One region of the Cupriavidus sp. WS genome, then DNA from elsewhere that is predicted to be linked to it. Evidence: predicted binding sites of a transcription regulator. Region 1 holds the regulator's gene; each other region holds the start of a gene.
The links. Region 1 encodes sigma-54, which starts transcription at its own class of promoters, with help from an activator protein. Its sites were predicted from a motif close to TGGCANGNAANCTGCTTT; they were not measured.
Positions count from the first base shown of each region.

Region 2: the regulator sigma-54 is predicted to act here: its motif matches at 5,607-5,624, upstream of nifB (nitrogenase cofactor biosynthesis protein NifB).
Region 3: the regulator sigma-54 is predicted to act here: its motif matches at 4,821-4,838, upstream of K206_RS44715 (pilin).
Region 4: the regulator sigma-54 is predicted to act here: its motif matches at 4,854-4,871, upstream of cydP (cytochrome oxidase putative small subunit CydP).

Region 1 is NZ_AQPL01000129.1:33,341-40,537, reverse strand. Features, by position in the region: gene K206_RS0112090 (cation:proton antiporter) at 1-41, opposite strand, end outside; gene K206_RS0112085 (SIS domain-containing protein) at 195-1,178, shown strand; gene lptC (LPS export ABC transporter periplasmic protein LptC) at 1,194-1,814, shown strand; gene lptA (lipopolysaccharide transport periplasmic protein LptA) at 1,907-2,551, shown strand; gene lptB (LPS export ABC transporter ATP-binding protein) at 2,586-3,374, shown strand; gene K206_RS0112065 (RNA polymerase factor sigma-54) at 3,508-4,983, shown strand; gene hpf (ribosome hibernation-promoting factor, HPF/YfiA family) at 5,033-5,383, shown strand; gene ptsN (PTS IIA-like nitrogen regulatory protein PtsN) at 5,802-6,257, shown strand; gene hprK (HPr(Ser) kinase/phosphatase) at 6,336-7,197, shown strand, end outside.
Region 2 is NZ_AQPL01000090.1:24,521-31,717, reverse strand. Features, by position in the region: gene hscA (Fe-S protein assembly chaperone HscA) at 1-763, opposite strand, end outside; gene iscA (iron-sulfur cluster assembly protein IscA) at 807-1,130, opposite strand; gene erpA (iron-sulfur cluster insertion protein ErpA) at 1,138-1,470, opposite strand; gene iscU (Fe-S cluster assembly scaffold IscU) at 1,643-2,038, opposite strand; gene K206_RS0109140 (IscS subfamily cysteine desulfurase) at 2,092-3,336, opposite strand; gene nifA (nif-specific transcriptional activator NifA) at 3,659-5,359, shown strand; gene nifB (nitrogenase cofactor biosynthesis protein NifB) at 5,668-7,197, shown strand, end outside.
Region 3 is NZ_AQPL01000264.1:425-7,621, forward strand. Features, by position in the region: gene recX (recombination regulator RecX) at 1-267, shown strand, start outside; gene K206_RS0121235 (DUF2889 domain-containing protein) at 635-1,309, shown strand; gene sucC (ADP-forming succinate--CoA ligase subunit beta) at 1,378-2,544, shown strand; gene sucD (succinate--CoA ligase subunit alpha) at 2,636-3,517, shown strand; gene K206_RS0121250 (TerC family protein) at 3,842-4,537, shown strand; gene K206_RS44715 (pilin) at 4,907-5,413, shown strand; gene K206_RS0121260 (PglL family O-oligosaccharyltransferase) at 5,522-7,197, shown strand, end outside.
Region 4 is NZ_AQPL01000017.1:44,433-51,629, forward strand. Features, by position in the region: gene K206_RS0101520 (autotransporter domain-containing protein) at 1-410, shown strand, start outside; gene K206_RS0101525 (bifunctional protein tyrosine phosphatase family protein/NAD(P)/FAD-dependent oxidoreductase) at 538-2,214, opposite strand; gene K206_RS0101530 (MBL fold metallo-hydrolase) at 2,245-3,141, opposite strand; gene fisR (sigma 54-dependent transcription regulator FisR) at 3,380-4,690, shown strand; gene cydP (cytochrome oxidase putative small subunit CydP) at 4,881-5,075, shown strand; gene K206_RS0101545 (cytochrome ubiquinol oxidase subunit I) at 5,072-6,640, shown strand; gene cydB (cytochrome d ubiquinol oxidase subunit II) at 6,651-7,197, shown strand, end outside.

The DNA.
Region 1 (7,197 bases):
GCGGCCAGCAGCACGAGAGTCAGGTCCAGCGGAGAATGCATCGAAAGGGGTCTGGGTGCGCCGTCCCGCGCCAGGGCCAGGCCCGGCGCGGGCGGCCCTGCCGGCGGGTTGCGGCAGGCGCGGCAGCCGCAACGGCCGCCCCGATCCCCGGAACAGCCAAAGCGCCATCGCATTCGTTGGTATACTTCGTCGCCATGATAGCTAATTTCAATGCGGATCGAGCACTTCGGCTCGCCCGCGACACGCTCCAGACCGAAGCCGAAGCCGTTGCCGCCCTCGCGGGCCGCCTGGACGGCGAGTTCGCGCGCGCCGTCGAGCTCACGCTCGGGTGCACCGGCCGGGTGGTGGTGTCGGGCATGGGCAAGTCCGGGCACATCGGGCGCAAGGTGGCGGCCACGCTGGCCTCGACCGGCACGCCCTCGTTCTTCGTGCACCCCGCCGAGGCCAGCCACGGCGACCTCGGCATGGTCACGCGCGACGACGTGCTGATCGCCTTCTCCAATTCCGGCGAGACCGCCGAGCTGCTGTCGATCGTCCCGATCGTCAAGCGCATCGGCGCCAAGCTGATCTCGGTGACGGGCAACCCGGAATCGGCGCTGGCCAAGCTGGCCGACGCCCACCTCAATGCCGGCGTCGAGAAGGAAGCCTGCCCGCTCAACCTGGCGCCGACCGCGAGCACCACCGCCGCGCTGGCGATGGGCGACGCGCTGGCGGTGGCGGTGCTGGACGCGCGCGGCTTCGGCGAGGAAGACTTCGCCCGCTCGCACCCGGGCGGCGCGCTCGGGCGCAAGCTGCTCACGCACGTGCGCGACGTCATGCGCAGCGGCAACGCCGTGCCCAAGGTGCGCGAAAACACGCCGCTGGCCCAGGCGCTGATGGAAATCACCCGCAAGGGCATGGCCATGACCGCCGTGGTGGACCCGGACGAGCGCCTGATCGGCGTGTTCACCGACGGCGACCTGCGCCGCCTGCTGGAGACGCCGCGCGACTGGAAGACCATGCCGATCAGTGAGGTCATGCACCGCTCGCCCCACGCCGTGGGCCCGGACCAGCTCGCCGTGGAAGCGGTGCAGGTGATGGAGGCCAACCGCATCAACCAGATGCTGGTGGTCGACGCCGACGGCCGCCTGGTGGGCGCGCTGCACATCCACGACCTGACCCGCGCCAAGGTCATCTGAGGCCGGCCACGACACATGCGGGAATTCCTGTCCTCCCTCGGCCGGCTCGGCATGCGGCTGCTGCCCCTGCTGCTGATGGCGCTGGTGGCCGGCAGCACGTTCTGGCTGGTGCAGGTCAATTCGCCGCGCGAGGCGCCCGCCGGGCCTGTCGGCGCCAAGCACGAGCCGGACTACTACATGGTCCGCTTCTCGGCCACCGAGCTGGCCGAGGACGGCAACACCAAGATGCGCTTCACCGGCGACAAGATGATCCACTTCGCCGACGACCAGACCTACGAAGTGACCAGGCCGGCCATGCGCGCCTACGAGATCGGCCGCCCGCCGGTCACGGGCCATGCCGACCGCGGCACCATGAACGCCGAGGGCTCGGTGGTGGACCTGTTCGGCAACGCCCTGATCGTGCGCGCGCAGGGGCCCGACCCGTCCAAGGACCCGCCCATGACGGCCGCCTCCGAGTATTTCCAGGTGCTGGTCAACGACGACATCGTCAAGACCGACAAGGCCGTCAAGCTCACGCGCGGGCCTTCCGTGATGACCGCCAACGGGCTCGTCTTCAACAACGTCACCCGCGAAGTACAATTGCTGGGTAACGTACACGGCACCATCATCACGGTCCCGCCGCCGGCCAGGCCGTGAGCAGGGCCTGACGTGGCCCCACCCGGAAACCGCCAGAGAAACGAAGCCGCCCGCGGGCCACAGCCGTCCGCGCCAACCGCCACCACGCCAATATGAATCCATTCCTGACGACATCGTCCTGTCGCCGCCGCGGCACGGCTGCCCTGATGACGGCTGCGGCCCTCCTCGGCCTGGCGCTGGCCGCGCCGGCCCGCGCCGAGAAGGCCGACCGCGACAAGCCGCTGGTGCTGGAGGCCGACAACGCCAGCTACGACGACGTCAAGCAGGTGTACGTACTGACCGGCAACGTGGTGCTGACCAAGGGCACGATGGTGCTGAAGTCGGACGCGGCGGAAGTGCGCACCGACCCCGAGGGCTACCAGTACGCGGTGGCCACCTCCAAGGGCGGCAAGCAGGCCTACATCCGCCAGAAGCGCGACAACGTCGACGAATACATCGACGGCTGGGGCGACCGCATCGAGTCCGACGGCAAGCAGGACCTGTCCAAGCTGATCGGCCACGCCCGCATGGCGCGCCTGGCCGGCGCCAAGCTGATCGACGAGATCCGCGGCGCGGTGATCACCTACGACAGCCGCAACGAGTTCTACACGGCCACCGGCGGCACCGACAACGCCACCGCGGGCAGCCCGTCCGGGCGCGTGCGCGCGGTGCTGTCGCCGCGCCAGGAGCAGCCCGCCAGCGGCGCCGCCGCCAGCGCGCTGCCGCTCAAGCCCGCGCCGGCCCCCGCCGCCCCCTGACCCCGCCGCAGCCGACCCACGGATTCACGCCTTCATGACCGCTACCCTGACCGAACCGTCGTCCGCGACCAACGTCCTGACCGAAAGCAGCACGCTCGTCGTGCGCCACCTGAAGAAGCGCTACGGCTCGCGCACGGTGGTCAAGGACGTGTCGCTCGACGTGAAAAGCGGCGAGGTGGTGGGCCTGCTCGGCCCCAACGGCGCGGGCAAGACCACCTCGTTCTACATGATCGTCGGGCTGGTGGCGCTGGACGAGGGCGACATCGTGCTCGACGACAAGCACATCAGCGGCCTGGCCATCCACGAGCGCGCCCGCATGGGCCTGTCCTACCTGCCGCAGGAAGCGTCGGTGTTCCGCAAGCTCAACGTGCAGGAGAACATCCGCGCCGTGCTGGAATTGCAGGTCCACGACGGCAAGCCGCTGGCCAAGGCCGAGATCGAGCGGCGCCTGGACACCCTGCTCGACGACCTGCAGATCGCCCACCTGCGCGACAACCCGGCGCTGTCGCTGTCGGGCGGCGAGCGCCGCCGCGTGGAAATCGCGCGCGCGCTGGCCTCCGCGCCGCGCTTCATCCTGCTCGACGAGCCGTTCGCCGGCGTGGACCCGATCGCGGTGGGCGAGATCCAGCGCATCGTCAGCTTCCTCAAGGCGCGCAACATCGGCGTGCTGATCACCGACCACAACGTGCGCGAGACCCTGGGCATCTGCGACCACGCCTACATCATCAGCGAAGGCACGGTGCTGGCGTCCGGGCAGCCGGAAGACATCATCGCCAACGAGTCGGTGCGCAAGGTCTACCTGGGCGAGAACTTCCGCATGTAGCCGCGGGAGGGGCACGCGGGGACACCCGCGAGGCGGCGTTCATGCCGCCTTTCGCCCCGCAAACGATCACGGCGACGCCAGCGATAGCAATTTCCGTTCCACCAGTACGGAAGTTGGGCATAAAATAGCTCGCATGAAACCGTCGCTACAGCTCCGCCTCTCGCAACATCTCGCGCTCACGCCGCAACTCCAGCAGTCGATCCGCCTGCTGCAACTGTCCACGCTCGAACTGCAGCAGGAAGTGGAACAGGCCCTGACCGAGAATCCGCTGCTCGAACGCGAGAACGACTGGATCGAAAGCCCGCTGCGCGTGGCCGCCGACGGCTCGGTCAACCTGCAGAGCGCGCCCGCGCCGGCCCCCGCCGACGGCCAGGGCACCAGCGAGAACCGCGCCGACGGCGCCGCCGACAGCGAGGACAGCTACAGCGACAGCGGCGAGGACTACGGCAACGACTGGAGCCTGGACGACTTCGCCCGCCGCCCGCAGGGCGACGAGGACGAAAAGACCCCGATGCAGTTGCGCGACGCGGAGCCCACGCTGCGCGAGCACCTGATGGAGCAGCTCGCCCCGCTGAAGATCTCCATGCGCGACAAGGGCCTGGCCATCTTCCTGATCGAGTCGCTCGACGACGACGGCTACCTGAGCGCCTCGCTCGAGGAAATCTGCACGGAACTGCCCGAGGAGCTCGAATTCGAGCTCGACGAGGTGCACGCCATCCTCACGCTGCTGCAGAGCTTCGACCCCGCCGGCGTGGGCGCGCGCAACGCCGCCGAATGCCTGGCGCTGCAGCTGCGCCGGCTCAAGCATCCGCAGCGCGAGCTGGCCCTGACCATCGTCACCAGCCATCTCGAACTGCTCGCGGTGCGCGACTACACGCGCCTGAAGAAGGCGCTGCAGGTCGACGAGGCCGACCTCAAGGCCGCGCACGAGCTGATCCGCTCGCTCGCGCCCTACCCCGGCCATGCCTACAGCCGCCCCGAAGCCGACTTCGTCGTGCCCGACGTGTTCGTGCGGAAAATGAGCGGCGGCTGGATCGCGCAGCTCAACCCGGATGTGATGCCGCGGCTACGCATCAACGACATGTACGCGCAGATCCTGCGCGGCGCAAAAGGCGACTCCGGCGCGGCCGGGCTGCAGCAGAAGCTGCAGGAAGCGCGCTGGCTCATCAAGAATATCCAGCAGCGCTTCGACACCATATTGCGCGTCGCACAAGCGATTGTCGAACGTCAAAAGAACTTCTTCACCCACGGGGAAATTGCGATGCGCCCCTTGGTTTTGCGGGAGATTGCCGATACACTGGGTTTACACGAGTCCACCATCTCTCGGGTGACAACTAATAAATACATGGCAACGCCGATGGGGACTTTCGAGCTGAAGTACTTCTTCGGCAGTCACGTATCCACGGAAACCGGCGGCGCGGCCTCATCAACGGCAATCAGGGCGTTGATCAAGCAACTCATAGGAGCCGAAGACCCCAGGAACCCCCTGTCGGACAGCAGGATCGCCGAACTGCTCGGCGAGCAAGGCTTCGTGGTGGCCCGGCGAACCGTGGCCAAATACCGTGAAGCGCTGAAAATCCCTGCCGTCAATCTCCGCAAGACTTTGTAGCCGAGCCGCACCGCCTGCCTGGTGTGGCTCTTTCAGAAGGAGAAACGCTATGAACTTCAAGATCAGTGGACACCACTTGGACATCACGCCCCCGCTGCGTGAGTACGTGGAAACGAAACTGGAGCGTATCGTCAGGCATTTCGATCAAGTCATTGGCGTAAGCGTGCTGCTCTCTGTCGACAATACAAAAGAAAAGGACCGGCGGCAATATGCGGAAATCAATCTACATCTCAAGGGCAAGGACATCTTTGTCGAGGCGCATCACGAAGACCTGTATGCCGCCATCGACGCACTGGTCGACAAGCTCGACCGGCAGGTGATTCGCCACAAGGATCGCGTGCAGAGCCACGACCGCGACGCGGTCAAGTACCAGATGGCCGCATCGCAGATGCAGCAATGACCGTGCCTGGCGGCCCGCCAAGGGGGCCGCCGGTGTCAGTCCCTTGAACCAGAACAAGCCGCGCCCGTTGCGCGGCTTTTTTGCGCCGTCCGCTTTCGTGTCCACCCTCGCGCCGGCGGCCGTTGCGCAATGCCACAAGGGGATTCCGCAACGCCCCGCCGCCGGTGTATGCTGCGCAATACATGAACGGTGGTTCAGCGATTCCGGGCATGCGCGCGGCACCGCTTCCGCGCACGGGCTATTGCGATGCACAAGGCGGGGGCGGGCCTGCTCTATAATGGCCAGACGCCCGACACCGGCATGGGACAACCGGTGCAATGCGGGTATGAGCCGGCACCAGCCTTTTCATCCCCTTTTTGCCTGGCGCGCCCCCCTGCCGGCCCCGGGCCTGCTTACTAGAAAAACCTGCGCATTCCACATGAATCGTTTGGCTAAATTGCTGCCACCCGGCAACATCAACCTCGACGTCAGCGTCACCAGCAAGAAGCGGGTGTTCGAACAGGCCGGGCTCCTCTTCGAGAACAACCACGGCGTAGCGCGCGCCACCGTGACCGACAACCTGTTTGCCCGCGAATCGCTGGGCTCGACCGGCCTCGGCGCCGGCGTGGCCATTCCGCACGGCCGCATCAAGGGCCTGAAGCAGCCGCTGGCCGGCTTCATGCGCCTGGCCGAGCCGATCCCGTTCGAGTCGCCGGACGGCAAGCCGGTATCGCTGCTGATCTTCCTGCTGGTGCCCGAGCAGGCCACCCAGCAACACCTGGAAATCCTCTCCGAGATCGCCCAGCTGCTGTCCGACCGCGAAATGCGCGAAGGACTCGCCACCCTGCCCACTTCCGATGCCGTGCACCAGTTGCTGACGCAATGGCATCCCTGATCCGCCTGGGCAGCCGCCACCCGGCACGCCGGGCGACGGCCCGCCCGGCCTGAAAGCCCGTCCCCCGAAAGTAGCCGCATGGAACTCACTGGCGTCACCTCGCAGTCGATCTTCGACGACAACGCAGCCGACATCAAACTCTCCTGGGTTGCTGGGCTGGAAGGCGCGGACCGCGCCTTCGACGTCGAGTTCGCGCGCGAAGCCACCTCCGCCGCCGACCTCGTCGGCCACCTGAACCTGATCCACCCGAACCGGATCCAGGTGCTCGGCAAGCCGGAGATCACCTACTACCAGCGCCTCGACGACGAGATGCGCAAGCGCCAGATGGGCGAGCTGATCCTGCTCGAGCCGCCGTTCCTGGTGATCGCCGACGGCATGGAGCCGCCGCCCGACCTGGAACTGCGCTGCACGCGCTCGTCCACGCCGCTGTTCACCACGCCGGTGTCCTCGGCCGCGGTGATCGACCACCTGCGGCTCTATCTCTCGCGGATCTCCGCGCCGCGCGTGACCATGCACGGCGTGTTCCTCGACATCCTCGGCATGGGCGTGCTGATCATGGGCGAGTCGGGCCTGGGCAAGAGCGAGCTCGGCCTGGAACTGATCTCGCGCGGACACGGGCTGGTGGCCGACGACGCGGTGGACTTCGTGCGCCTGGGGCCGGACTTCATCGAAGGCCGCTGCCCGCCGCTGCTGCAGAACCTGCTTGAGGTGCGCGGGCTGGGCCTGCTCGACATCAAGACCATCTTCGGCGAGACCGCGGTGCGCCGGAAGATGAAGATGAAGCTGGTGGTGCAGCTCGTGCGCCGCAACGACGGCGAGTTCGAGCGCCTGCCGCTCGATTCGCAATACCTCGACGTGCTCGGCCTGCCGATCCACATGGTCAAGATCCAGGTGGCGGCCGGCCGCAACCTCGCCGTGCTGGTCGAGGCCGCCGTGCGCA
Region 2 (7,197 bases), on a different contig from region 1:
CGCGGCCGGTCTTGCGCAGGAACCAGCCGGTCAGCGCGGCGTCGTAGTCGTCGCCGCCGAGCGCGGCGTCGCCGCCGGTGGCCAGCACCTCGAACACGCCCCGCGACAGGCGCAGCACGGAAATGTCGAAGGTGCCGCCGCCGAGGTCGTAGACCGCGAAGGTGCCCTCGGCCGCGCGGTCCAGCCCGTAGGCGATGGCCGCCGCGGTCGGCTCGTTGAGCAGCCGCAGCACCGGCAGGCCGGCGATGCGCGCGGCGTCCTTGGTGGCCTGGCGCTGCGCGTCGTCGAAGTAGGCCGGCACGGTGATCACCACGCCGGCGAGCTCGCCGCCCAGCGACTGCTCGGCGCGCCCGCGCAGCACGCGCAGGATGTCGGCGCTGACCTGCACCGGCGAGCGCTCGCCGGCCGCGGTGGCCAGCCCCACCATGCCGGGCTGGTCGACCAGCCGGAACGGCAGCGCGGCGGCATCCCCGAGGTCCGCCAGGCAGCGGCCCATGAAGCGCTTGACCGAGACGATGGTGTTGAGCGGGTCGTCGGCCGCGCGCGCCTGCGCCTGCCGGCCGACCTCCACGCCGCCGTCCGGCAGGTAGCGCGCCACCGACGGCAGCAGGCATTCGCCGTGCTCGTCCGGCAGCACCTGCGCCTGCGCGCTGCGCACCGTGGCCACCAGCGAGTTGGTGGTGCCCAGGTCGATGCCCGCGGCGAGCCGGCGCTGGTGGGGCGCCGTGCTCTGGCCGGGTTCGGCGATCTGCAGTAGAGCCATGAGCCGGTATTCCTTGTCCAGTGAGCCTTGGCGCCGCTTCGCGTCAGACCGCGAAGCTCTCGCCGCAGCCGCAGTTCGCGGTGGCGTTCGGGTTGTGGAACTTGAAGCCCTCGTTGAGGCCCTCGCGCACGAAGTCGAGCTCGGTGCCGTCCAGCATGACCAGGCTGCGCGGGTCGACCACCACCGTCACGCCGAGGCTCTCGAAGCACTGGTCCTCGGCATTGGCGGCATCGACGAACTCCAGCGCGTAGGCGAAGCCCGAGCAGCCGCTGGTCTTGACCGCGAGGCGCAGCCCGATGCCGCTGCCGCGCTTGCGCAGCGACTTCTCGACGTGGCGGGCGGCGGCGGGGGTGAGCGAGATCGTCATGGCCGCCTCACACCGAGAACGAGCTGCCGCAGCCGCAGGTGCTCTGGGCGTTGGGGTTGTGGATGACGAAGCGCGAGCCTTCCAGCCCGTCCTCGTAGTCGACGCGCGCGCCGAGCAGGTATTGCTGGCTCATCGCGTCGACCAGCAGCGCCACGCCCGCGGTGACGATCTGCGTGTCGTCGTCGCCGACCTGGTCGTCGAAGGCGAAGCCGTACTGGAAGCCCGAGCAGCCGCCGCCGGTGACGTACAGCCGCAGCTTGAGGCCGGGATTGCCTTCCTCCTCGATCAGCGCGGCCACCTTGGCGGCCGCCTGCGGGGTGAAGTCCAGCAGGCCGGGCATCGCGTTGGGTGCTTCGGGCGCAGCGGGCGCGCCGGGGAGTGCGTGGGTCGAGGTTTGCGTTTCCATGTCGGTTTCCATTTCCAGTTTCTTTGCCGGAGTCGGTTGCGTGCCGGCCGGGGCGAAGCGCGGGTTCAGGGGGGCGGGGAGTTCAGCGATTCGGGGATTCGGGGATTCAGGCGGGGTCGGCCGCGGCGTGGCGCGCGCGGAAGTCCGCCACCGCCGCCTTGATGGCGTCCTCGGCCAGGATCGAGCAGTGGATCTTGACCGGCGGCAGCGCCAGTTCCTCGGCGATCTGCGTGTTCTTGATGGCCAGCGCCTCGTCCAGCGTGCGCCCGCGCACCCATTCGGTCACGAGCGAGCTCGAGGCGATCGCCGAGCCGCAGCCGTAGGTCTTGAACTTCGCGTCCTCGATGACGCCCGCGCTGTTGACGCGGATCTGCAGCCGCATCACGTCGCCGCAGGCCGGCGCGCCGACCATGCCGGTGCCGACGCCTTCGGCATCGGCGTCGAAGGCGCCGACGTTGCGGGGATTCTCGTAGTGGTCCATGACCTTGTCGCCGTATGCCATGAGGTGCTCCGCGTGGTTGGTGAAGGATGGGGAAAGCCGGGAAGGCCGGGAAATCAGTGCGCGGCCCACTGGATCGTGCTCAGGTCCACGCCGGCGCGCGCCATGTCCCACAGCGGGCTCATGTCGCGCAGCCGGGCCACCACCTGCGCGATGCGCGCGATGGTGAAGTCGATCTCCTCGGCGGTGGTGAAGCGCCCGAGCGAGAAGCGCACCGAGCTGTGCGCCAGCTCGTCGCTGCGGCCCATCGCGCGCAGCACGTAGCTGGGCTCCAGGCTGGCCGAGGTGCAGGCCGATCCCGACGAGACCGCCACGTCCTTGATGCCCATCAGCAGCGACTCGCCCTCGACGTAGCTGAAGCTGGCGTTGAGATAGTGCGGCGCGCGCCGTTCGGCGTCGCCGTTGAGCGCCACCGCCTCCATGCGCGACAGGCCGGCCCACAGCCGCTCGCGCAGCGCGCGGATGCGCGCGTTGTCGGACGCCATGCTCTCGCGCGCCAGCCAGAACGCCTCGCCCATGCCCACGATCTGGTGCGTGGGCAGCGTGCCGGAGCGCAGGCCGCGCTCGTGGCCGCCGCCGTGCATCTGGCATTCGATGCGCACGCGCGGGCGGCGCCGCACGTACAGCGCGCCGATGCCCTTCGGCCCGTACAGCTTGTGCGCCGACAGCGACATCAGGTCGACCGGCAGCTCGGCCAGGTCGATCGGCACCTTGCCCGCCGCCTGCGCCGCGTCGACGTGGAGCAGCACGCCGCGCGCGCGGCACAGCGCGCCCAGCGCGGCGATGTCCTGGATGACGCCGGTCTCGTTGTTGACCAGCATCACGGACGCCAGCACGGTGCCGTGCGTGAGCGCGGCCGCGAACACGTCCGGGTCCACCAGGCCGCTCGCCAGCACCGGCAGCACCGTGACCGCGAAGCCCTCGCGCTCGAGTTCGCGCATGGTGTCGAGCACCGCCTTGTGCTCGGTGGCCAGCGTCACCAGGTGGTTGCCGCGGGCGCGGTGGAAGCGCGCCGCGCCCTTGATGGCGAGGTTGTTGGATTCGGTGGCGCCGGAAGTCCAGGCGATCTCGCGCGGATCGGCATTGATCAGCGCGCACACCTGCTCGCGCGCCAGCTCCACCGCTTCCTCCGCCGCCCACCCGTAGGCGTGCGAGCGGCTGGCGGCGTTGCCGTACAGCTCGGTCAGGTACGGGATCATGCGCCGCGCCACGCGCGGGTCCACCGGCGTGGTGGCCGCGTAGTCGAGATAGACGGGCCGGCCATGACGGGGGAAGGCGCGGTCGCGGTGGAGGTCCGGCATGGCTGGCTCCTGGAATGTGTGGGGGTGGCAGTGGCTGCCAGGCAGCGGCATTTCCGCAACTTCCATGCCACTGGCTTTTTTGCGCCGCATGGGCCGGCCCGGCGGCGGCGGCTGTTGTTTTTGTCGGAGCGCGGCCGCTGCCGCGCGGCGGCGGTTGTCCCGTTTGTCGGATTTGTGCGGGTGGCGCGCGGGGCGCGCGTGCTCCGTGTTGGGGACGGAATCGCGGCATGAATCTTGCGTGATTTTTCTCATTCCAATAGTCCGTCCTCACGCTGTGCCGCAGGCTCGAACGAGCGTGGCATCGCCCGCAACGGGGGGAACCATGCTGAAAACACAGGCAACAGAAGCTCGCCGCGAGCTGGATGCCGTCTACGAGGTCAGCAAGACGCTGGTTTCGTCGCTGGACGTCACCAAGACCTTCCGCGAGGCGCTGAATTATCTTTTGCACGCGGTGGACTGGCGGCGCGCCTTCGTGGTGCTTGGCGAGCCCGAAGGGCAGCTGCGCGGCCTGTGCGCCGCCGGCATGTCCTACGACGAGCAGCAGCGCCTGCGCTTCAAGGTGGGCGAGGGCATCGTCGGGCGGGTCTACGGCAGCGGCGTGCCGGCCATCGTGCGCGATGTGCGCGACGAGCCGCTGTTCCTCAACCGCACCGGCGGCGCCGACCTGATGCCGGGCGCCTGCATCGCCATGCTGGCGATGCCGATCCAGGCCGACCGGCGCATGCTCGGCGTGCTCGCCGTCGACTGCCTCAATCCCGGCGGCCTGCGCACCTTCACCGACGACCTCCACCTGATGAAGATCGTCGCCACGCTGATGGGACAGGCGCTACTGCTCCACCGCAGCGTGAGCGCGGCGCACGACAACATGCAGGCCGAGGTGCGGCGCATGCAGAAGGTCATCAAGCCGCGCCACCAGCTCGACCAGGTGGTGGGCGTGTCGGCGCCGATGCAGGAGGTGTTCGGCCAGGTGCGGCAGGTGGCGCCGGCGCGCACCACGGTGCTGCTGCGCGGGGAGAGCGGCACCGGCAAGGAAGTCATCGCGCGCGCCATCCACAACCTGTCGCCGCGCAGCGGCGAGGCCTTCGTCTGCGTGAACTGCGCCGCGCTGACCGAGTCGCTGCTGGAGAGCGAGCTGTTCGGCCACGAGAAGGGGGCGTTCACCGGCGCGCAGGGACAGCGCAAGGGACGGTTCGAACTGGCGCACGGCGGCACGCTGTTCCTCGACGAGATCGGCGACATCTCGGCCTCGTTCCAGGCCAAGCTGCTGCGCGTGCTGCAGGAGCGCGAGTTCGAGCGCGTCGGCGGCGGCACCGCGGTGAAGGTCGACGTGCGCCTGATCCTCGCCACCAACCGCAACCTCGAGCGCATGGTCAAGTCCGGCGAGTTCCGCGCCGATCTCTATTACCGCATCAACGTGGTCAGCATCCAGTTGCCGCCGCTGCGCGAGCGCCGCGAGGACATCCCGGCGATGGCGCAGCACTTCCTCGACCGCTTCAACCGCGACAACGGGCGCGCGATCCGCTTCAGCGCCGAGGCCATGCGCGTGCTGACCAGCTGCTACTGGCCCGGCAACGTGCGCGAGCTGGAGAACTGCGTCGAGCGCACCGCCACCATGACGCACGACGGCGTGATCAACCGCCTGGCGTTCCTGTGCCAGGAGGACCGCTGCCTGACCAAGGTGCTGCATCACCTCGAGCGCGAGGACGCGGTGCGCCCCGGCAGCCTGGCCGGCATCCCCATCACCGAGGTGCCGATGGCGGAGCCGCAGCACGCGGGCGCCGACGGCGCCGCCATGCCGCCGGGCTGGCCCGCCGGCGTGCCCGGCGTGCCCGGCGAGAGCCCGCCCGACCCGCAGGCGGCGGCGCCCTGCGACGGCAAGCCGGAAGGCGAGCGCGAGCGGCTGATGTGGGCGATGGAACGCTGCGGCTGGGTGCAGGCCAAGGCCGCGCGGCTGCTCAAGATCACGCCGCGGCAGATGGGCTACGCGCTGCAGAAATACGGCATCGAGGTGCGCAGGTTCTGACCAGGGCGGCGCGCGCGCGGCGCGCCGCTCTCCCGTTTTTTTCCGCTTCCCCGCGTTCCGTCCTCCCCCTTCTCTTCTTCCCCGCTTGCGCCACCATCGACGCCACCACAATGGCCGGCGTCGCCGTGTGCGCTTTGTCGCAAGACCGACAGAATCGGGCCGGACTGTCGGTGCGCGGCGCCCGCGGGGTTGCGACAAAATCCCCGCGGATGCCGCTAAGTCCTTGATCGGAAAGCATCTTGCCGGGTGGCATGGATTTGGCTTTAACGCTTGCACGCGACCGTGGTCGGTGGCGAGGAGAGATTTCCATGCAAGCGAGCTCGAATGCCGGCGCCATGCCCGCCACCACCTACATCGGCATCGGCCAGATCCGCCCCCTCGGCGCCAAGGGCGACGTGCCCGCCGCCGGCGGCGGCTGCGGCACGCAGGGCGGCGAGGGCAAGGCCAGTTGCGGTTCCTCGGGCGGCCCCGACGACATGCCGGCGGAGATCTGGGAAAAGGTGAAGAACCACCCGTGCTACTCCGAGGAAGCGCATCACCACTACGCGCGCATGCACGTCGCGGTGGCGCCCGCCTGCAACATCCAGTGCAACTACTGCAACCGCAAGTACGACTGCTCCAACGAATCGCGCCCGGGCGTGGTCTCGCAGAAGCTCACGCCCGAGCAGGCCGTCAAGAAGGTGGTCGCGGTGGCGAGCGAGATCCCGCAGATGACGGTGCTCGGCATCGCCGGCCCCGGCGACTCGCTGGCCAACCCGAAGAAGACCTTCGACACCTTCCGCATGCTGCAGGAGCAGGCGCCCGACATCAAGCTGTGCATCTCCACCAACGGCCTGGCGCTGCCCGAGCTGGTGGACGAGATCTGCACGTACAACATCGACCACGTCACCATCACCATCAACATGGTCGATCCCGCCGTGGGCGAGAAGATCTACCCGTGGATCTTCTGGGAGCACAAGCGCGTCACCGGCTACGAGGCGGCCCGCATCCTGCACGAGCAGCAGATGAAGGGCCTCGAGATGCTGACCGCGCGCGGCGTGCTGACCAAGATCAACTCGGTGCTGATCCCCGGCATCAACGACGAGCACCTGATCGAGGTGAACCGCGAGGTCAAGAAGCGCGGCGCGTTCCTGCACAACATCATGCCGCTGATCTCCGAGCCCGAGCACGGCACCTACTTCGGCCTCAACGGCCAGCGCGGGCCGAGCGCGCAGGAGCTCAAGGCGGTGCAGGACGCCTGCATGGGCGGCGCCAACCTGATGCGCCACTGCCGCCAGTGCCGCGCCGACGCGGTCGGCCTGCTGGGCGAGGACCGTAGCGAGGAATTCACGCTCGACAAGATCGAGCAGATGGAAGTGGTCTACGACCTCGACCGCCGGCGCGAGTACCAGAGCCGGGTCGAGGCCGAGCGCCAGGCCCAGCACGCCGCCAAGGAAGAGGCGCTGGCCGCGGCGCGGGCGCTCGATGCCGCCGATCCGCTCAAGGTGCTGGTGGCGGTGGCCACCAAGGGCGGCGGCCGCGTCAACGAGCATTTCGGCCACGTCACGGAATTCCAGATCTTCGAGGTGTCGGCCAGCGAGGCGCTGTTCGTCGGCCACCGGCGCGTGGACCTGTACTGCCAGGGCGGCTACGGCGACGACGAGCAGCTGCCCTCGGTGGTGCGCGCCATCAACGACTGCCACGCGGTGCTGGTGGCCAAGATCGGCGCCTGCCCGAAGGACGAGCTGGCCCAGGCCGGCATCGAGCCGGTGGACCAGTACGTCGGCGAGTTCATCGAGAAGGCGGCGCTGGCCTGGTTCGACGACTACCGCGGCCGCGTGGCCAGCGGCGCGGTCGCG
Region 3 (7,197 bases), on a different contig from region 1:
GCCAGCCGCTACGGCGCGGCCCGGGTCATGCGGGAAGCACGCACCCACCAGCTTGGCGGCGACCAGTTGGCGGATCTGCAGGAGCGCCTGCGCGATTCCGAACTGGAGCGCGGCCGCGCGGTCTGGCAGAAGCGCTTCGGCGCGCCGCCGGCCACGCCCGAGGAACGGGCAAAGCAGATCCGCTTCCTGGTGGCCCGCGGCTTCTCCCGTGCCGTGGTGAGCCAGATCATCAAGGGCGCCGACGAGTGGCTGGACGGTAGCGACTGACGCCGCGCGCGGCGTTGTGCGACCGCAGCACGGAGGGTGCCGCCGCGACGCTGCCATGCACCGGCACGGGGCGCATACCTGCTTTGGCAGTAGGCGTATTCACCGCGCCCGGCATCCGTTCCGCCCGTCGCCCGCGCGCCGCCCGAGCGCCTTGCGCCGCGCATTCCCGCACCGCAGCAGGCCATCCGCCGGACGACAATCGCCGGCAACGGCACTCCGCGCAGTTTGTTCCCGGTCAAACTTGTGCGGCATGTTAAAATCCTGCGGTTTCCCGGCCCAGCCGTCCTGAGTCGTTCTGAGTCGTGTCTGTTAAGCCGTTCCTGGTCATATCCATTAGCCGCCTGTTCCCCCGCTCCAGCCTGGTGTTATGCCGCTTTCCCCGCCCGTCAACCGTTCCCTGCGCCATCGCCGTGCCATCACGGCCGAGGCCTATCTTAGGGACGATGGCCTGTGGGACATTGAGGCGCGCCTGACCGACACCAAGCCGCGCGACATTCCGCTGGCCGGCGGCGGCGTGCGCCCGGTCGGCCAGCCGCTGCACGACCTGTGGCTGCGCGTCACCATCGACCTGCGCATGAACGTGGTGGACGCCGAGGCGTGCTCCGACTGGGTGCCGTATCCCGGCCAGTGCGACACCATCGGCCCGGCCTACCGCAAGCTGATCGGCCTGAACCTGATGAAGGGTTTCCGCAAGGCGGTGCGCGAGCGCCTGTCGGGCGTGGCCGGCTGCACCCACCTGACCGAGCTGGCCGGCGTGCTGCCGACCACCGCGATCCAGGCTTTCGCCGGCGACGTCTTCAACATCCGCGACGCCGGCACCGAAGACACCAATCCCGAACCGCCTTACCAGTTGCACGGCTGCCATGCCCTGCATTTCGAAGGTGAGGTGGTGCGCCAGTTTTACCCGCGCTGGTATGGTCACCAGCCGAAGCCGAGGATCAGGGCCGAAGGGTCCCCGATCCCGGCGGCGCAGCCAGCGGAGGTGCTCGCCGCCGCCGACGGCGGCGCCGACTCCCGCAGGCTCACCGGCACCTCCGGCTAAGCCGCACGGCCTGCAAAACGCCGAGATTCCATCTCCACACTTTTACGCCTACCCGAAAGGAAACACGCATGAATATCCATGAGTACCAAGGCAAGGAAATCCTGCGCAAATACAATGTGCCGGTTCCGCGCGGCATCCCCGCGTTCTCGGTCGAAGAGGCCCTGAAGGCTGCTGAGCAACTGGGCGGCCCGGTCTGGGTCGTCAAGGCGCAGATCCACGCGGGCGGTCGCGGCAAGGGCGGCGGCGTGAAGGTGGCCAAGAGCATCGACGAGGTCAAGACCTACGCCACCAACATCCTCGGCATGACCCTGGTCACGCACCAGACCGGCCCGGAAGGCAAGAAGGTCAACCGCCTGCTGATCGAAGAAGGCGCTGACATCAAGAAGGAACTGTACGTTTCGCTGGTGGTGGACCGCGTGTCGCAGAAGGTGGCCCTGATGGCCTCCAGCGAAGGCGGCATGGACATCGAGGAAGTCGCTGCCCACACCCCGGAAAAGATCCATACCCTGATCATCGACCCGGCCACCGGCCTGGCCGACGCCGATGCCGACGACATCGCGCGCAAGATCGGCGTGCCCGACGCGAGCGTGGCGCAAGCCCGCCAGGCCCTGCAAGGCCTGTACAAGGCGTTCTGGGAAACCGACGCCTCGCTGGCCGAAATCAACCCGCTGATCCTGACCGGCGACGGCAAGGTGATCGCGCTCGACGCCAAGTTCAACTTCGACTCCAACGCCCTGTTCCGCCACCCGGAAATCGTCGCCTACCGCGACCTGGACGAAGAAGACGCCAACGAAATCGAAGCCTCCAAGTTCGACCTGGCCTACATCTCGCTGGACGGCAACATCGGCTGCCTGGTGAACGGCGCCGGCCTGGCGATGGCCACGATGGACACCATCAAGCTGTTCGGCGGCGAGCCGGCCAACTTCCTCGACGTGGGCGGCGGCGGCGCCACCGAGAAGGTGACCGAAGCCTTCAAGCTGATGCTGAAGAACCCGAACCTGAAGGCCATCCTGGTCAACATCTTCGGCGGCATCATGCGCTGCGACGTGATCGCCGAAGGCGTGATCGCTGCTTCCAAGGCCGTGTCGCTGTCCGTGCCGCTGGTCGTGCGCATGAAGGGCACCAACGAAGAGATCGGCAAGAAGATGCTGGCCGACTCGGGCCTGCCCATCATCGCTGCCGACACCATGGAAGAGGCCGCCCAGAAGGTGGTGGCCGCGGCCGCGGGCAAGTAAGCCAAGACGCACGAACGCCAACAAAACGCGAACGCGAGCGGCGCGCCGGGCCTGGCCCCGCGCTGCTACGAGCCAAGCAAAGGATTACAGCATGTCGATTCTGATCAACAAAGACACCAAGGTCATCACCCAGGGCATCACCGGCAAGACCGGCCAGTTCCACACCCGTGGCTGCCGCGACTACGCCAACGGCAAGAACGCCTTCGTGGCGGGCGTGAACCCGAAGAAGGCCGGCGAAGACTTCGAAGGCATTCCCATCTACGCCAGCGTGAAGGACGCCAAGGACTCCACCGGCGCCACCGTTTCCGTGATCTACGTGCCGCCCGCGGGCGCCGCCGCCGCGATCTGGGAAGCCGTCGACGCCGACCTGGACCTGGTGGTCTGCATCACCGAAGGCATCCCCGTGCGCGACATGATGGAGCTCAAGGACAAGATGCGTAAGGGCAACAAGAAGACCTTGCTGCTCGGACCGAACTGCCCTGGCCTGATCACGCCGGACGAAATCAAGATCGGCATCATGCCGGGCCACATCCACCGCAAGGGCCGCATCGGCGTGGTGTCGCGCTCGGGCACGCTGACCTATGAAGCCGTGGGCCAGCTGACCGCGCTGGGCCTGGGCCAGTCGTCGGCAGTGGGCATCGGTGGCGACCCCATCAATGGCCTGAAGCACATCGACATCATGAAGATGTTCAACGACGATCCCGAAACGGACGCCGTGGTCATGATCGGCGAAATCGGCGGTCCGGACGAAGCCAACGCCGCGCAATGGATCAAGGACAACATGAAGAAGCCGGTGGTCGGCTTCATCGCTGGCGTGACCGCGCCTCCGGGCAAGCGCATGGGCCACGCCGGCGCGCTGATCTCGGGCGGTGCCGACACGGCGCAGGCCAAGCTGGAAATCATGGAAGCCTGCGGCATCAAGGTCACCAAGAATCCGTCGGAAATGGGCCGCCTGCTCAAGTCGATCCTGTAATCGCCGCTGTCTGGTGAATCCCGCCCGCGAGGGCGGGAGAATTACCGGGCCGGCGCGCGGTTGCCCCAGGGCAGCCGCGCCGCCAGCCACCGATGCCCCCGCCTTCGTGCGGGGGCGCGTCATTCTGGGACGCCAGGAACCTAGGGTATCTCCCGAGGCGGGCGGGAAGGCGATTGAAACCGAATCGAAAGCTTGATACGGTAAATCTCATGTCTGAAAAATCAGACATCCGAATTTTGTCGTTGGCTGAACATCGTCGGTTGCGCATCGCCCGTCGCCATGCGGCGTTCGAACCATAATTCAAGAAACTCGAGGAGCTTTACCGTGGAATTGTTGTCCTCCACCGCATTCTGGATCGCGCTGGGATCCATCATCCTGACCAACATCGTGCTCTCCGGCGACAACGCCGTGGTGATCGCGCTCGCCTCGCGCAACCTGCCGCCCGCGCAGCAGAAGAAGGCGATCTTCTGGGGCAGCGCCGCCGCCATCGTCATGCGCGTGATCCTGACCGTGGCCGCGGTCAAGCTGCTGAGCCTGCCGTACCTCAAGATCGTCGGCGCCGCGCTGCTGGTCTACATCGGCGTGCAACTGCTGACCGGCGACGACGAGGAAGAAGGCCACGCCGCCAAGGAAAATATCTGGGCCGCGATCCGCACCATCCTGATCGCCGACCTCGTGATGTCGCTTGACAACGTGGTTGCCGTGGCCGCCGCCGCCCAGAAGGGGCCGGAAGGCAGTCAGCTGATGCTGCTGGTGCTGGGCCTGGGCCTGTCCATCCCGCTGATCGTGTTCGGCAGCACCATCCTGCTCAAGGTCATGGACCGCTTCCCCATCATCATCGTGCTGGGCGCCGCGCTGCTGGGCTACCTCGCCGGCGAAATGCTGGTGAGCGATCCGGTCGACTCCGCCTGGTTCGAAATGCACGTGCCGCACGCGCACCTGGTGTTCGGCATCGTCGGCGCCGCGCTGGTGGTGGTGATCGGCAAGCTGATGCAGAAGCGCGCGGCACAGCCGGCGTGACGGCCTGATGCCGGTCCCGCTCGCAGGGGCGGGATCGCGGTCAGGCGGGGCGGTGCTCTTGTCGCACCGCGGGACGGGCGGCCCTGGGGCCGCCCGTTGCGTTTTCCGAGACAGGAATCTGGTTGTGAATTCAGTGTCCTTTCGTACTGAATTAAGCGGAACCCTCGGTTTACTGACTGTCTGCGTCATCGCAAGTGACAAAATTTGCGCGCTGTCAAAGCTAGGAGTGCTCTGAAGTGGCGAAAATTGTCACCTGCCAACGAGAGTTCAAGGGGCGCCGGGCTGGCACGCAAACTGCTAAAGATTGTGCAGCATCACATGAAACAAGATGTTTCTATTTGTATCCAAAATTCCTTCGAGGGGTCAATCATGCAACAACGGGTTCAACTGAAGAAACTGGGCCGCCGTGTCCAGAAGGGCTTTACGCTGATCGAACTGATGATCGTGGTTGCGATCATCGGCATCCTGGCGGCGATTGCGATTCCGCAGTATCAGGATTACACGCGTCGTGCGCGCGTTTCGGAAGGGCTGGGAATGGCTGCGGCTGCTAAGACAGCAGTTGCCGAAACATACCAAAGCAAGGGTGCGACCGACATGTCCACGGGGGGGGCAACTAACAATACGGGCTACACCTTCCCTGGCGCAACCGATAACGTTAGCGCTATCGCAATCACGGCGGACGGTGTCATTACCATTACCTATACGGCTGTGACCGGTACGGCGGGCGGTCAGCTTACGTTGACTCCGTGGGATAACACTGGCGCAGGGGCTGCGGTTGCGCTGAGCACCGCAGCGGCATGGCCGGGTACTTGGAAGTGTGCACCGGGCGCCACCGCGCTGCCCCAAGCGGTCCTTCCTGCCAACTGCCGCAGCTAAGTCGAATCTCAATAGGGTATTCACAAAAGCGCCTCTGGGCGCTTTTTCTTTTCCCATCCCCCAAGCTATCATCCGCCTTTTGCCAACCCGGCATAACAAGGCACCCGCATGCTGCCCTCCCGGTCAGCCATTCCCCTCAGTTTCCTCGCCGCCGCGCTCGTCGTGCCCCTGCTGGTCTCGCGGCACACGCTTCCGCTTGCCACCTTCTATGGCGAATGGACGGCCGCGCTGTTGTTCGCGCTTGCCGTGATCGTGCTGGGGGCCGTGACGCCCCGGCAGGCCGGCGGCCTCGCCGGTCGGGCGGAGCCGGCCCGATTCCCGTGGATCATCCTCTTCCCGCTCTGGCTCATCGCCACCGGCATTGCGCAGGGCCTCGTTGGCATGGCCGATGTTCCCGGCAGCCGGCTGATCACCGAGCTGACGCTGGCGCTGGCCGCCGCGGTGATGTGGGCGGCGTGGCGGCAGGGCCGGGCGGCGTCCGCGCAGGAGCGGCAGGCGCTGGCCGATACGCTCGCCACCGCGTGGCTGGTGGCCGGGCTGCTGGGCACGCTGGCGCAGTGGGTGCAGGTCTTCGGCCTGGAGCCGGATACGTTCGGGCTGGTGTCGACCTATTTCTACGATGACAACCGTCGCCTGTGGGGCAACCTGAACCAGCCCAATCACCAGGCCACGGTCGAGGGGCTGGCGCTGGCGGCGGCGGTGTGGCTGGCCGCGCGCGGCTGGCTGCGCGCGCCGGCGTGGCTGGCGGCGGTGCTGCTGCTGGAGAGCGGCATCGTGCTGTCGGGTTCGCGCACGGGCGTGCTGCACGTGGGTCTGGCCGCGGCTTATGCGCTGGTGGCGGCATGGATGGCGCGGGGGCAGGGCGCCGGCGCTGGCGTGCGGCAGCGCGGGTCCAACCCGATGCGCCGCCCGGCCGGGCTGGTGTTCGCCGCGGTGGCGATGGTGGCGATGCTGCTGGTCCTGCAGCCCGCGATCAAGAGTGCGGGTCAGGCGATGGGCTGGCGGCTGTTCGACACGGTGGCGCAGTTGCAGGGCGCCGACCAGCTTTCATGGCGGGGCGCGATGTGGACCCACGCGTGGGCGATGTTCCGCGCGCATCCGTGGCTCGGTGTGGGCTGGGGCGAGTTCGGCTGGGCGCAGTTCCAGCAGATGGCGCAGGTCGGCGTCAGGGTGGAGATGTCGCTGCATGCCCACAATGCCGTGCTGGATCTGCTGGCCAAGACCGGCATCGTGGGCGCGGCCGGCGCCTTGCTGTCGCTGCTGGCATGGCTGGGCCGCGTGGTCTACCGGCGCCTGTGGCGCGGCGACGCGCCGGAGCGCGCGCAGACCGTCCTCGTGCTGACATGGCTGGCGATGCTGGGCGCGCATTCGATGCTGGAGTACCCGCTGCACTACCTGTATTTCCTGCTGCCGTTCTGCTTCATGCTGGGCTGGCTGGAGCCGTCCGGCTTCGGCCGCGCGCGGCTGCCGCGCGCGGCGGCGGTGCTGGCGGGCCTGGTCTTCGCCGGTGTGTCCGTCACCGTGCTCGCGACCATGTGGATGGACTTCCGCCGCGCCGAGGCGCGCGAGTATGCGCACGCCGGGCACCGGGCCGCGCTGCCCATGCCGCAGCGCTGGTTCCGCCAGGCGGCCGAGTCCGACGCGGCCGAGGATGCGGTCATCACCGCGGCCAACGCCGCGCAACTGCTCGGCCCGCATATCGCCGCGGTCCACCTGCTGCCCACGCCGACGCTGATCGCGCGCACCGCGTGGCTGCTCGCGCTGACCGGCGACCCCGTGCAGGG
Region 4 (7,197 bases), on a different contig from region 1:
AAGCGGGCCTGCGCTATGCCTACATCCGCGCCAATGGCTTCGGCGAGAGCGGTGCCGGCGGCCAGAACCTGCAAGTGGATGCGGACAACGCGCGCAGCCTGCAGCCCTACGTCGGCATGGCGCTCGACAAAGCCTTTGGCGATACCGCGCGCCCAGTCAACGTGCAGCTGCGCCTGGGCTATGCGCACGAAGCGTTGGGCGGGGGCCGCGTTGCGCTGGTGCAAAGCCAGGATGGCACCGTGTTCGCCGCCCCGGGGACGGACCTGCCGCGCTCGTTCCTGACCACTGGCGCCAGCGTCAGCCTGCTGGCGTCGAAGGCGACTACCGTGGCGCTGGGGGTGGATGCGGTGCTCAATACCGGCCACGTGTCGGCGCAGTCGGTGCACGTGCGCGTCGACCACCGGTTCTGAACCGTGGCGCCCGGCAATCGCCACCAGCCGTTCGTTCCGCAGCAGGTTGCGATGCCGACGCCTCTCGACAAGACGGGCTGCTGCCCGGGCGCCAGGGCGGGCGTGGGAACCCTGGAAATCCCTGGCGTCATCCTTGCAGTTCAGGCGTTGCAAGCCATTCGCGTCCCTTGAGCATGCCCTGCCAGTAGAGCGGCGGCAGGATGCGTTCCTTGAGCCACCACGCCAGCCGCGAGGGCCGCGTGCCATCGATGAACCAGCGCGGAAAGCTCGGCGCGACCTTGCCGCCGTAGGTGAACTCGGCCAGGACGATCTTGCCGCGTTCCACCGTCAACGGGCAGGAGCCGTAGCCGTCGTAGCGCGCTTCGCCCCTGGCCTCGCCGCGCGTGGCCAGCACGTTGTGCGCGACCACCGGGGCTTGTTTGCGCGCGGCGGCGGCCGTCTTGGCATTCGACATGTTGCCGGCATCGCCCAGCCCGAAAATATTGTCGAACCGCTTGTGGCGCAGCGTTGCCGGATCGACGTCGACCCAGCCGGCGGCATCCGCCAGCGGGCTGACCCGGATGAAATCCGGCGCCTTTTGTGGCGGCACGGCGTGCAGCATGTCGAATTCGCGCTCCACCATCTCCGGCTCGCCGTTGGCCACGGCGCGCCGGAACGTCGCCCGCCGCGCGGCGCCATCTACCTTCACCAGCGTCTCGCCGAAGTTCAGGGCGATGCCGTAGCGCTCCACGTACTGCATCAGCGCCGGCACGTAGTCGGCTACGCCGAACAGCACGTTGCCGGCGTTGCAGAAATCCATGTCCACGCGGTCGAGCATGCCGGCGCGGCGCCACGCATCCGCGGACAGGTACATGGCCTTCTGCGGCGCGCCCGCGCACTTGATCGGCATGGGCGGCTGCGTGAACAGCGCCTTGCCGCCGCCCTTGCGGGTCAGTTCGCGCACGAGATGCCAGGTGTAGGGAGCGAGGTCATAGCGGTAGTTGGAGGTCACGCCGTTGCGGCCCAGCGTTTCGGGCAGGCCTTCGATCGCCTCCCAGTCCAGCTTGAGTCCGGGGCACACCACGAGCTGGTCGTACTTCACCACGCGGCAACCGTCGAGGATGACGGTATTGTGCTCGGGCTCGAAGGCCGCCACGGCCGCCTTGATCCAGGCCACGCCGCGCGGCAGCACCGAAGCCATGGTGCGAGCCGTATGGGCCGGCTCGAAGACCCCGCCGCCCACCAGCGTCCAGCCGGGCTGGTAGTAGTGGATATCCGCGGGGTCGATGATGGCGACGTCGAGCCCCGGTCTGCGTGCCAGCAGGCTCGATGCCACCGCGATTCCCGCGGCGCCGCCGCCGATGATGACGACGGCATGGCTGGCGTCGGCAATGTCCGTTGGCGTGCGGCCGCCATTGGCAATGCGCCTGACCACGCCCTTGAGCTGGTAGCCGGCGGCCGCGGCGCGCTCGATGATGTCCGGCAGGGGCCGGTGCGTGGCTTGCGACAAGGCCCACAGCGTGGCCGAGCGCATGCCGGTGCGGCAGTAGGCCAGCACCGGCTTCGGCAGGCTGTCCATGAGCCTGCCGAACGCCTGCGCCTGTTCGTCGCCTACCTTGCCCGACTCCACCGGCAGGTAGTGCGCCTGGAGGCCGAGCAGGGAGGCATTGCGCTCGATTTCCTGGAAGCCGGGCTGGTCGGGGCCTTCGCCGTCGGGGCGGTTGCAGATCAGCGAACGAAAGCCGCTGGCGGCGAGGGTATGCACGTCGTCGGGAAGAATCTGCGGGCTGACCGACAGTTCACTGGTGAGGGCGCGGGGTTGCATGGTCTGTCTGTTCCTTCTGGGGCGGGTGGCTCAGAGCAAGTTGAGGGGTATCTTCAGGTAGCGCACGCCGTTGTCCTCCGGCGGCGGCAATTCGCCGGCGCGCATGTTGACCTGGACCGAGGGCAGGATCAGCACGGGCATCGAGAGAGAGGCGTCGCGCGCCTGGCGCATGGCGACGAACTCTTCTTCGCTGATGCCGTCGCGCACGTGGATGTTGTGCGCGCGCTCGTCCGCGATCGTGGTCGCATATTGCATTTCCCGTCCGCCCGGCTGGTAGTCGTGGCACATGTACAGGCGGGTGTCCGGCGGCAGGCTCAGCACCTTGTTGATGGAGCGGTACAGCGTGCGCGCGTCGCCGCCGGGGAAGTCGCAGCGGGCGGTGCCGTAGTCGGGCATGAACAGCGTGTCGCCGACGAAGGCGGCGGTGTCCGCGCCATCGCCGATCACATAGGTCATGCAGGCCGGCGTATGCCCCGGCGTGTGCATGGCGAGTGCCTGCAGTTCGCCGATGCGGAAGGCGTCGCCGTCGTGCAGCAGCAGGTCGAACTGGTGGCCGTCGCGCGCGAAGTCGGCGCCGCTGTTGAACAGCTCGCCGAACACCTGCTGCACGGTGGTGATGTGGCTGCCGATGGCGGTCTGCCCGCCCAGCCGCTCCTTGAGGTACGGGGCGGCCGAGAGGTGGTCGGCGTGTACGTGGGTCTCCAGGATCCAGCGCACGGTCGCGCCCAGTTCCCGCACGCGCCCGACGATGCGGTCCGCGCTGGCGGTGCGGGTGCGCCCCGACTTCGGGTCATAGTCCAGCACGCTGTCGATCAGCGCGCATTGCAGGCTGGTGCGGTCCAGCACGAGGTAGCTGAGGGTCGAGGTGTCGGGATCGAAGAAGGCTTCGATCTCCATTTGCGAGGTACGGGGCTCGGTCGGCGTCATGCGTTGTCGATTTGGGGTTGAGACGGGATCGGCTCCCCTGTCTCAAGACTCGTGCCAACGGCGAGGTGTGCCGCAAAGTGCTGATTTTCTTGTGATTTCCATGTGCGCCATGCCGGATTGCGCGCTGCCGGGCGCCAGGCGGCGCTGCCACTTGGCAGTGATGGCAGGATTTGGCAGAATGGCACCTTCCCGATGCCGGCATGATGCCGGCCCGCCGCCAGCCCCAGGCTCCCCCCCAATGGATCCCCAAGCCAGTCTCCAGGCTCTCCTCTCCTATCTGGAGCAGGAAAGCCAGCCGATGATCGTCCTCGACACCGACTACCGCATCCTGGCCGCCAACACCGCCTACCGGAGGCAGTTCGGCGCCGTCCAGCGCCCCTACCTGGGCCAGCCCTGCTATCGGATTTCGCATGGCTACGACGTGCCGTGCGACCAGGCCGGCGAGCACTGCCCGATGCGCAAGGCCTTCGAGACGCGCGGCCCGGACCGCGTCCTGCACATCCACCACACGCCGCGCGGGCCGGAGCACGTGAATGTCGAACTGCGCCCGATCCTCGACGAGGACCAGCGGATCGTTGCCTACGTCGAGCGGCTGAGCACCGTGCGCAGCGCATCGGCCCGGCCGAGCGCGGAAGGGCTGGTGGGCCGCTCCGAGGCGTTCAACGCGGCGCTGGAGGCCGTGCAGCGCGTGGCGCCGTCTTCGCTGCCGGTGCTGCTGCTGGGCGAATCTGGCACCGGCAAGGAAATGTTCGCGCACGCGGTGCACGAGGCCAGCGCCCGCGCCGGCGGGCCGTTCGTCGTGGTGGACTGCTCGGGCCTGACCGAGTCCCTGTTCGAGAGCGAGTTGTTCGGCTACGAAAAGGGGGCATTTACGGGGGCGCTCACGCGCAAGCCGGGCCTGGTCGAGACGGCCGAGGGCGGCACGCTGTTCCTCGACGAAATGGGCGACGTGCCGCTGTCGATGCAGGTCAAGCTGCTGCGGCTGATCGAATCCGGCACCTACCGGCGCGTGGGGAGCGTGGAAACGCGGCGGGCGGACTTCCGGCTGGTCGCGGCCACGCACAAGCCGCTCGAGCAGATGGTCAGCCAGGGCCTGTTCCGGCAGGACCTTTTCTTCCGGATCGCCGCCTTCCCGATCCACCTGCCGGCGCTGCGCGAGCGGCTTGGCGACATCGCGCTGCTGGCTGAATCGATCCTGCAGCGCGGCGGCGGGCTGCGGGACCAGCTTCACCTGAGTGCGGAGGCGCTGGCGTGGATGCGCGCGTACCACTGGCCCGGCAACATCCGCGAACTGCGCAACGTGCTGGACCGCGCGCGCCTTTATGCCGATGACGGCGTCATCCGCGTGAAGGACCTGCCACCGGGGCTGGGCGAGCCGGTTCTGGCGCCGGTGGCCAGGCGCCACATGCCGGGCGCCCGGGAAAGCGACGACGAGGCATTGCGCGAACGGGTGCGCAGTTTCAAGGGCACGCGGCGCGCGCTTGCCCACGCGCTGGGCATGAGCGAGCGCAGCCTGTATCGCCGGCTCAAGGAACTGGGCATCGGCTGAGCCGCGCTTCGTCGGCAGCTGGCATTTCCCTGCCAGCGCACTGCCATTCACTGCCACCGCTGGCAGCACTGACACCCGGCTGACAGCCCCGCCGTGCCGGCGTTGCCACGCCATTTCCGCGCAAGTGATTGTTTTGTCTGCCCTTTCGGCCCACGCGCCGGGATGGCACGGAACTTGTTCATATGTCGTCATGAACGATCCCGATCAAAACCTGTTACGTCACCTGTGCTGGATCCTGGCGATCAAGATGCTGCTGCTGGCGAGCCTCTGGCTGGCCTTCGTCGCCGGGCAGCGCGTGCCGGTCGACGCCGCCGCCGCTTCCGCGCACCTGCGCTCCGCGCCCATCGTGTCCAGCCACACACGCCTGCAAGGAGCCCGTCCGTGATTTCGGAACAACTGGTGGACCTTTCCCGGCTGCAGTTCGCCGCCACCGCTCTCTATCATTTTCTGTTCGTCCCGCTCACGCTGGGCATGGTATGGCTCCTCGTCATCATGGAGACCGTCTATGTCATGACCGGCAAGGTGGTCTGGAAGGACATGACCCGCTTCTGGGGCAAGCTGTTCGGCATCAACTTCGCGCTGGGCGTGACCACGGGCATCACGCTCGAATTCCAGTTCGGCACGAACTGGGCCTACTACTCGCACTACGTGGGCGACATCTTCGGCGCGCCGCTGGCGATCGAGGGGCTGATGGCGTTCTTCCTCGAATCCACGTTCATCGGCCTGTTCTTCTTCGGCTGGGACCGCCTCTCGCGCGTGGAGCACCTCGTCGTGACCAGCCTGATGGCGCTCGGCACCAACCTGTCGGCGTTGTGGATCCTGATCGCCAACGGGTGGATGCAGAACCCCGTCGGCGCCGAATTCAACTGGCAGACGATGCGCATGGAGATGACCGACTTCTGGGCCATCGTCTTCAATCCCGACGCGCAGGCCAAGTTCGTGCACACGGTGTCGGCCGGCTATGTGACCGGGGCGATGTTCGTGCTGTCGGTGTCGGCCTGGTACCTTCTGCGCGGGCGCGACGTGGAGTTCGCCAAGCGCAGCTTCCGCGTGGCGGCGGCGTTCGGGCTGGCCAGCGTCTGCTCGGTCATCGTGCTGGGCGATGAAAGCGGCTACACGGTCGGCGAGGCGCAGCAGACCAAGATGGCCGCGATCGAGGCCATGTGGGAGACGGAGCCCGCGCCCGCGTCGTTCAACGTGGTGGCCGGCATCAACGAGGCCGCGCAGCGCAATGACTGGGCGGTGCGGATTCCCTGGGTCATGGGCCTGATCGGCACCCGGTCGGCCACCAGGGAGATCCCGGGCATTCATGAGATCCAGGCGCGCAACCGCGAGCGGATCCGCAACGGCATCGAAGCGGTGACCGCGCTGGAGACGCTGCGCAGCCATCGCGACGATGCGCGTGCGCTGGCGACCTTGAAGCGGCATCAGGCCGACCTTGGCTTCGGCCTGCTGCTCAAGCGCTATGCGACGGACGTGCGCCAGGCCACGCCGGCCATGATCGAGCGCGCCGTGCGCGACACCATTCCCCGCGTCACGCCGATGTTCTGGGCGTTCCGCGTCATGGTGGGCCTGGGCTTTGCCATGCTGGCGCTGTTCGCCCTGTCGTTCTGGACGACCCTGAAGGGCCGGTTCCGCTCGCGCCCGTGGCTGCTGCGCTGGGCGATCTGGATGCTGCCGGCGCCGTGGCTGGCTTGCGAGCTGGGCTGGTTCGTCGCCGAGTACGGCCGCCAGCCGTGGACCATCTATGGCGTACTGCCCACGCACCTGAGCGTCTCCACCCTGAGCGCGGCCAGCCTGTATGGCTCGCTGGCGGGCTTCGTCGGCTTCTACACCGTGCTACTGGTCGTCGAGGTCTATCTGATGGTCAAGTTTGCGCGGCAGGGGCCGGGCAGTCTCGGCACCGGGCGCTACGAGCGCGAGCCCGTCCACGTCCACGCGCACGCATAAGGAGAACCGGATGTTCGACTACACCACCCTGAAGCTGGTCTGGTGGCTGCTCGTCGGCGTGCTGCTCGTCGGCTTCGCCGTCATGGACGGGCACGACATGGGCGTCGGCACGCTGCTGCCCTTCGTCGGCCACGGCGACGAAGAACGGCGCGTCGTCATCAACACGGTCGGCCCGCACTGGGACGGCAACCAGGTCTGGTTCATCACCGGGGGCGGCGCCATCTTCGCGGCCTGGCCGCTGGTCTATGCCACGGCGTTCAGCGGTTTCTACTGGGCCATGCTTGCCGTGCTGTGGGCGTTGTTCTTCCGCCCGGTCGGCTTCGACTATCGCAGCAAGATCCATGATCCGCGCTGGCGCCGCACATGGGACTGGGGCCTGTTCATCGGCGGCGCCGTGCCACCGCTGATCTTCGGCGTGGCGTTCGGCAACCTGCTGCTGGGCGTGCCGTTCCATTTCGACGCGTACATGGTCTCCACCTACACCGGCAGCTTCTGGGGCCTGCTCAACCCCTTCGCCCTGCTCGCCGGCGTGGTCAGCAGCGCCATGATCACCATGC